One region of the Cupriavidus sp. F041 genome, then DNA from elsewhere that is predicted to be linked to it. Evidence: predicted binding sites of a transcription regulator. Region 1 holds the regulator's gene; the other holds the start of a gene.
The links. The regulator sigma-54, encoded in region 1, starts transcription at its own class of promoters, with help from an activator protein. The targets are predictions, from matches to a motif close to TGGCANGNAANCTGCTTT.
Positions count from the first base shown of each region.

Region 2: a site for sigma-54 is predicted at 2,376-2,393, ahead of urtA (urea ABC transporter substrate-binding protein). Genes of this name have one in related genera too.

Region 1 is NZ_JBVASY010000002.1:105,878-110,075, reverse strand. It holds gene lptB (LPS export ABC transporter ATP-binding protein) at 1-748, shown strand, start outside; gene ACZY0R_RS17520 (RNA polymerase factor sigma-54) at 896-2,371, shown strand; gene hpf (ribosome hibernation-promoting factor, HPF/YfiA family) at 2,421-2,771, shown strand; gene ptsN (PTS IIA-like nitrogen regulatory protein PtsN) at 3,153-3,608, shown strand; gene hprK (HPr(Ser) kinase/phosphatase) at 3,687-4,198, shown strand, end outside.
Region 2 is NZ_JBVASY010000002.1:925,159-929,356, forward strand. It holds gene ACZY0R_RS21370 (MaoC family dehydratase) at 1-315, shown strand, start outside; gene ACZY0R_RS21375 (MFS transporter) at 394-1,695, opposite strand; gene ACZY0R_RS21380 (NAD(P)-binding protein) at 1,780-2,220, opposite strand; gene urtA (urea ABC transporter substrate-binding protein) at 2,448-3,713, shown strand; gene urtB (urea ABC transporter permease subunit UrtB) at 3,904-4,198, shown strand, end outside.

The sequences.
Region 1 (4,198 bases):
CCTGAAGGACAGCAGCACGCTGGTCGTGCGCCACCTGAAAAAGCGCTACGGCTCGCGCACAGTGGTCAAGGATGTGTCCCTCGACGTAAAGAGCGGCGAGGTGGTCGGACTGCTGGGGCCCAACGGCGCGGGCAAGACCACCTCCTTCTACATGATCGTGGGACTGGTGGCGCTGGACGAGGGCGACATCGTGCTCGACGACAAGCACATCAGCGGCCTGGCCATTCACGAACGAGCACGCATGGGCCTGTCCTACCTCCCGCAGGAAGCTTCGGTGTTCCGCAAGCTGAATGTGCAGGAGAACATCCGCGCGGTGCTGGAATTGCAGATCCAGGACGGCAAGCCACTTGGCAAGGCCGAACTCGAGCGCCGGCTGGACACGCTGCTCGATGACCTCCAGATTGCCCACCTGCGCGACAATCCGGCGCTTTCACTGTCAGGCGGCGAACGCCGCCGCGTGGAAATCGCCCGCGCCCTGGCCTCGGCGCCCCGCTTCATCCTGCTCGACGAGCCCTTCGCCGGCGTCGACCCGATCGCGGTGGGCGAGATCCAGCGCATCGTCAGCTTCCTCAAGGCGCGCAATATCGGCGTGCTGATCACCGACCACAACGTGCGCGAGACGCTGGGCATCTGCGATCACGCCTACATCATCAGCGAAGGCGCTGTGCTGGCCTCGGGCCGGCCTGAAGACATCATCGCCAACGAGTCGGTGCGCAAGGTCTACCTGGGCGAGAATTTCCGCATGTAACGCGGCGCACGGCAGCAAGCGGCAGCTGCGGCGACCTTGTGCCCAAGGTGGCCCCGGTGTCGCCTTTTACCCTGCAACGATCACGGCGTCATCAGCGATAGCAATTTCCGTTCCACCGGCACGGAAGTTGGGCATAAAATAGGTCGCATGAAACCGTCGCTACAGCTCCGCCTCTCGCAGCATCTCGCGCTTACGCCGCAACTCCAGCAGTCGATCCGGCTGCTGCAACTGTCCACGCTCGAACTGCAGCAGGAAGTGGAACAGGCGCTGACCGAGAACCCTTTGCTCGAACGCGAGAACGACTGGCTCGACAGCCCGTTGCGCGTTGCGGCCGACGGCTCGGTCAACATGCAGAGCGCTCCCGCGCCGGCGCCCGCCGACGGCCAGGGCACCAGCGAGAACCGCCCCGACGGCGCGCCCGAGGCCGAAGACAGCTATTCCGACAGCAACGAGGACTACGGCAACGACTGGAGCCTCGACGACTTCGCCCGCCGCCCGCAAGGCGACGACGACGAAAAGACCCCGATGCAGTTGCGCGACGCCGAACCCACGCTGCGCGAACATCTGATGGAACAGCTCGCGCCGCTGAAAATTTCGTTGCGCGACAAGGGGCTGGCCATCTTCCTGGTCGAGTCGCTGGACGACGACGGCTACCTGAGCGCCTCGCTCGAGGAAATCTGCAGCGAACTGCCGGAGGAACTCGAATTCGAGGTCGACGAGATCCAGGCCGTCCTTACCCTGCTGCAAAGCTTCGATCCGCCTGGTGTCGGCGCACGCAATGCGGCCGAATGCCTGGCGCTGCAATTGCGCCGCCTCAAGCATCCGCAGCGCGACCTGGCGCTGACCATTGTCACCAATCACCTGGAACTGCTCGCGGTGCGCGACTACACGCGCCTGAAAAAAGCGTTGCAGGTGGATGAGCCGGAACTGAAGTCGGCGCATGAACTGATCCGCTCGCTGGCGCCTTATCCAGGCCATGCGTACAGCCGTCCCGAAGCCGACTTCGTCGTGCCCGATGTTTTTGTCCGAAAACTGAATGGCGGCTGGATTGCGCAGCTCAATCCGGATGTGATGCCGCGGCTACGTATCAACGACATGTACGCACAGATATTGCGCGGTGCAAAAGGCGATGCGGGTGCCGCGGGACTGCAGCAAAAACTGCAGGAGGCACGCTGGTTGATCAAGAATATCCAGCAAAGGTTCGACACGATATTGCGCGTTGCACAAGCAATTGTCGAACGTCAAAAGAACTTCTTCACCCACGGTGAAATTGCGATGCGCCCCTTGGTTTTGCGGGAGATTGCCGATACACTGGGTTTACACGAGTCCACCATCTCTCGGGTGACTACCAATAAATACATGGCAACGCCGATGGGGACTTTCGAGCTGAAGTATTTCTTCGGCAGTCACGTTTCCACAGAAACCGGCGGCGCGGCCTCGTCAACGGCAATTCGTGCGTTGATCAAGCAACTGATAGGAGCCGAAGACGCCAGGAATCCCTTGTCCGACAGCCGGATTGCCGAATTGCTCGGCGAGCAAGGCTTCGTAGTGGCACGGCGTACCGTTGCCAAATACCGCGAGGCGCTCAAGATTCCGGCAGTTACTCTCCGTAAGACTTTGTAGCCGAGTTGCATCGCCTGCCTGGTGCAACTCTTTCAGAAGGAGAAACGCTATGAACTTCAAGATCAGTGGACACCACTTGGACATCACGCCCCCGCTGCGTGAGTACGTGGAAACGAAACTGGAGCGTATCGTCAGGCATTTTGATCAAGTCATTGGCGTAAGTGTGCTGCTCTCTGTCGACAATACAAAAGAAAAGGACCGGCGGCAGTACGCGGAAATCAATCTACATCTCAAGGGCAAGGACATCTTTGTCGAAGCGCATCATGAAGACCTGTATGCCGCTATCGACGCGCTCGTCGACAAGCTCGACCGGCAGGTGATTCGCCATAAGGATCGCGTGCAAAGCCACGACCGCGAAGCGGTCAAGTATCAGATGGCCGCATCGCAGATGCAGCAATGACCGTGCCTGGTGGCCCACAGACCGGGCCGCCGGTGTCACTCCCTTGAAACCGGAATCAAGCCGCGCCCATAGCGCGGCTTTTTCGTTCCTGGCGCTCGCCCGGGACCACGCGGGGGATTCCGCAAGGCATATGGACCGGTGTATGCTGTGCAATACATAGTTCTTAGCCTCAACGATTTTTCCGTGCACGCGGCACCGCTTCCGCGCATCGGGTATTGCAATGCACAAGGCGGGGGCGGGCCTGCTCTATAATGGCCAGACGCCCGACACCGGCAGGGGGACACCCGGTGAAACTTCGGACCTTGGTTTTTTCTTCTTTTTTGCCCGGCGCGACGCCTCCCGGCCCCGGGCCTGCTTACTAGAAAACCCTGCGCATTCCACATGAATCGTTTGGCTAAATTGCTGCCACCCGGCAACATCAACCTCGACGTCAGCGTCACCAGCAAGAAGCGCGTGTTCGAACAGGCCGGGCTCCTCTTCGAGAACAACCATGGCGTGGCGCGCGCTACCGTGACCGACAACCTGTTCGCCCGCGAATCGCTGGGGTCCACTGGTCTTGGCGCCGGGGTTGCCATTCCGCATGGCCGCATCAAGGGACTGAAGCAGCCACTGGCTGCCTTCATGCGCCTGGCCGAGCCGATCCCCTTCGAATCTCCCGACGGCAAGCCGGTAGCGCTGCTGATCTTCCTGCTGGTACCCGAACAGGCCACCCAGCAGCATCTGGAGATTCTCTCGGAGATCGCCCAACTGCTGTCCGACCGCGAGATGCGCGAAGGACTGGCTACCCTGCCCACCCCCGATGACGTGCACCAGTTGCTGACGCAATGGCACCCCTGACCGGCCTCGGCGATCTTTACGCAGGCGAGCAGGGCAATTGTCCCCGCTGTCTGAAAGCTTGCTCCTGAAAGCACCCGCATGGAACTCACTGGCGTCACCTCGCAGTCGATCTTCGACGACAACGCAGCCGATATCAAACTCTCCTGGGTAGCCGGCCTGGAGGGCGCCGACCGGGCGTTCGATGTCGAGTTCGCACGTGAAGCCACTTCCGCGGCGGATCTCGTCGGCCACTTGAACCTGATCCACCCGAACCGGATCCAGGTCCTGGGCAAACCCGAGATCACTTATTACCAGCGTCTCGACGACGAGATGCGCAAGCGCCAGATGGGTGAGCTGATCCTGCTGGAACCGCCCTTCCTGGTGATTGCCGACGGCATGGAGCCGCCGCCCGACCTGGAACTGCGCTGCACGCGTTCCTCCACGCCCTTGTTCACCACGCCGGTGTCCTCGGCGGCGGTGATCGATCACCTGCGCCTCTACCTGTCGCGCATTTCCGCGCCGCGCGTGACCATGCACGGCGTATTCCTCGACATCCTCGGCATGGGCGTGCTGGTGATGGGTGAATCCGGCCTGGGCAAGAGTGAACTCGG
Region 2 (4,198 bases), 820 kb from region 1:
CCGTTTGGCGGCCCGGTAGCGCATGGCTTCCTGACGCTGTCGCTGTTGCCGGCCTTCATGCACAACGCAATCGACATGCCGGGCGTCAAGATGGGCGTCAACTATGGCCTGAACCGTGTGCGCTTTACCGCGCCGGTACCGGTGGGCAGCCGTCTGCGCGCCCGCGTGAAACTGCTGTCGGTGGAGCGCCTGGAGCCGCTGCCGAACGCGCCCGCGCTGGTTGGCGCCCAGTCGAACTGGGAAGTCACCATCGAGCGCGAAGGCAGCGAGCGCCCGGTGTGCGTCGCGGAGTCGATCAGCCGGCGTTATTCGTAATCACTGAAGGCCACCGCCGCAAAGGGTGCGCGGCGGCCGCTGCCAGGTGGCGGTTGCCCCGCTGAGCGGGGGCCGGGCTCAGGCGGGCGAGCGCGCCGCCGTCATGTCATGGGTGGCCGCCGCCAGGGCCTTGGCCGAGCGCTCGGGATTCAGCCAGCACAGGCCGATCACGCCGGCCACCATCAGCAGCATGGCGTTGATCGTGAATCCCACTTCGAAGCCACCGATCATGCCGTGGCGCTGCACCAGTTGCCCCACCACGGCCGGGGCCAGGATGCCCGCAAGCGTGATCAGCGCCGTGTGAATGGACAGCACGCTCCCGCGCTGGGCCTCAGGTACGATCTGCGCCAGCATCGCCGGCGTCAGCGCGAAGCCCACGGGGGGCAGGCATGCCGCCACGGCAATCAGCAAGGTCTTCGGGACGGGTGCCAGCGTTACCGACGCGATCACCAGGTACACGCCGCCGCCCACCAGCGCGGCGATCGAGATGATCACGCCGCGCGCCAGTCGCGACGACGCGCCGCCGCGCAGCATGCGCTGCGACAGCCAGCTAAGGATCAGCGTGACGGGCATGGCGGAGGCCACGATGGCCGCATACCAGCGCCCGGTGGTGACCGGGTCGAAGCCGAGGCCCTTCTCCAGGTAGGCCGGCAGCCAGGTCAGCCCCAGCGCCAGCGCCCAGTACGCGCAGAAGCCAATGGCCAGGCAGGAAAGCACGGTCGGGTCGCGGAAGATGCGGCGATAGGGCAGGCGCACGGGCATGGCCGCGGCGCCGGGGCGCCGGTCGCTCGCCTGCGCCAGCGGCCCCTCGCGTCCCACGCAGAGCCACATCGCACTCCATGCCGCGCCGATGGCGGCGAGGATCATGAAGTTGGCGCGCCATCCCCAATGTATCGTCACCAGCGGGATCAGCAACCCCGCCAGCAGCAGGCCCGCCGTCGCGCCCTGGTTGACCACCGCCACTGGCAGATTGCGCTTGTGGTCGGGAAACCATTTGAACAACGCATGCACGGAGATCGGGAAGGCCGGGCCCTCGGCCGCGCCAAGCAGCATGCGGCACAAGAGAATGGTCATGGCCGAGGTGGCCAGCGCCAGCGGTATTTGCAGCAGGGCCCACGACAGGCCCATCGCCAGCAGCAGCCAGCGCGTGGCCACGCGATTGGACAGGAATCCCACCAGCACGGTGGACAGCGAAAACAGCCAGAAGAAGCTGCTGGCGATCAGGCCGAACTCCGCCGGCGGCAGCTTCAGGTCCGCCATCAGCGGCACGGCCACCATGCCCAGCACGATCTTGTCGAGGAAGTTGATCAGCGAAAGCCAGGTCAGCATCGAGGCCATGGCCCAGGCGCTGCGTGGCTGGTATGACGGAAGTGTGGTCATCGGTTTGCCTGGAGGCGTTGCTGGTTGCGTTGGGATGTTCAAAAAGCCCGCTTGATGGTTCCGTTTAAGCCAGGTGCAGCGCGATCAGTGCCGAAGCGGATGTGCCCGAGCGGGCCGAAGCGATCGGCGCAGTGTTGCAGGCAGCGATGGATTTCCGGCTGTGGCGAGTACGCGCTGGACCAGTCCAGGCTTTGGCGCGAAGGAGAAGCGGTACAGGCGGGAGGGGATGTCGCAGCCGCGGCCCGGACAGGTGTCGTCGCGCCAGGTGCCGCCCACCGTGCCGGCTTTCTCGAAGACGACGAAGGTGTCGATGCCGGCTTGCCTGAGCCGGATGCCCATGCACATGCCGGCCACACCCGCGCCGATGATGACGATCTGGTTCCCTGGCGCCGCTGACGCGTTCAATGGGTTGTCTCCGTCGTGCTGTTTTCTGCTTGTCTGCGCAATATGCGGCAAGGGCATGGCGCGCAAGCGAACGGCCACCATAGAGCCGATTCGGGATTCGGGCAAGTCACGCTGCAGCATGGGCGCCGGCTGATGCCCCAATCTGAACCAGCCGCTGACGCCGCACAGGCTTGGTGCGTGACGCAGCCGCACTATCGTGGTGCGGCATGGCGCGCGGCCGCCTCCTGAGGCTCGCCGGGCGGTGTGTGCAGCCATGTATACAAGCTTGTATGCCATGGCACGCTAGTTGCAGAAGGTGTACCCGGGGTGCGTTGTTCCTTATCCAACACGACAATCTGGGAGCTGCAATGAAAAGACGTGACATGCTGAAGCTGTCGGCGGTAGCCGCCGCGGCATTCTTCGCAACGGCAGGTGTTAGCCCGCTGGCATTGGCGCAGTCCAAGGAACCGATCAAGGTCGGTATCCTGCATTCGCTGTCCGGCACCATGGCCATTTCCGAGACGTCGCTCAAGGACGTGGCATTGATGACGATCGACGAGATCAACAAGAGCGGCGGCGTGCTTGGCCGCAAGCTTGAGCCGGTCGTGGTCGATCCCGCTTCCAACTGGCCGCTGTTTGCCGAGAAGGCGCGCCAGCTGATCACCAAGGACAAGGTTGCCGTCACCTTCGGCTGCTGGACCTCGGTTTCGCGCAAGTCGGTGCTGCCCGTTTATGAAGAGCTGAACTCGCTGCTGTTCTACCCGGTGCAGTATGAAGGCGAGGAGATGTCCAAGAACGTCTTCTATACCGGCGCGGCGCCCAACCAGCAGGCCATTCCCGCCGTGGAGTACCTGATGAGCAAGGAAGGTGGCGGCGCCAAGCGCTTTTTCCTGCTGGGCACTGACTACGTCTACCCGCGCACCACCAACAAGATCCTGCGCGCCTTCCTGAAGAGCAAGGGCGTGGCGGACAAGGATATCGAAGAGGTCTACACGCCGTTTGGCCACAGCGATTACCAGACCATCGTAGCCAATATCAAGAAGTTCTCGCAAGGCGGCAAGACTGCCGTGATCTCCACCATCAACGGCGACTCCAACGTGCCTTTCTACAAGGAACTGGGTAACGCCGGCCTCAAGGCCAAGGACGTGCCGGTGGTGGCGTTCTCCGTCGGCGAGGAAGAGCTGCGCGGCATCGACACCAAGCCGCTGGTGGGCCACCTGGCCGCATGGAACTACTTCATGTCGGTCAAGAACCCGGAAAACGAAGCCTTCAAGAAGCAATGGGCGGCATGGGTCAAGGCCAACAACCTGCCGGGCGGCGACAAGCGCGTGACGAACGACCCGATGGAAGCCACCTACGTGGGCATCCATATGTGGGCGCAAGCCGTGAAGAAGGCCGGCACCACCGATACCGACAAGGTGCGCGCCGCGATGTATGGCCAGACCTTCAAGGCGCCGGACGGCTTCACCCTGACCATGGGCGAGAACCATCACCTGTACAAGCCGGTGATGATCGGTGAGGTCAAGGGCGATGGCCAGTTCACGGTGGTGTGGAAGACGCCGAAGGCAGTGCGCGCGCAGCCGTGGAGCCCGTTCATCGCGGGTAACGAAGGCAAGCCGGACAAGGTGATGTAAGACCGCAGGCGGGCCTGCGTCGAGAAGGCCGCGCCCGCAAGCTGTCCGGTGTTTGTTCCCCGCCCTCGGGGGAGGGGAGCAAACCGACTTTGTTTCACTGCCGCGGGCCGCTTCAGGGCCGCGGCGCAAAGCAAAACCCGTCACGCCGACCAAGGTGGTCGCGCGCTTCCTGCGCGCGATCGCAGACCTTATGCACCGACCCTTATTGTTCTCTTTCGCTTCACGGTTGCGCGCCATGCTGGCAGCGTTGCTGCTGATCGCCGCATGCCCGCTGTGGGCCGCGCCGCTGACGCAGGCTGACCTGAAGCCACTGGCCGAAGATGACTTCGATGCCAAGACTGCCGCCATCACCGCGCTCACCACGGCGCCGGTGGCGGAGGCGGGCCCCATTCTCAAGGCGCTGCAGGACGATACGCTGCAGTACGCGCCCGGTGTCGGCATGGTGCGCCAGGACGGCGACAAGCTGGTGGACGCCATCAGCGGCA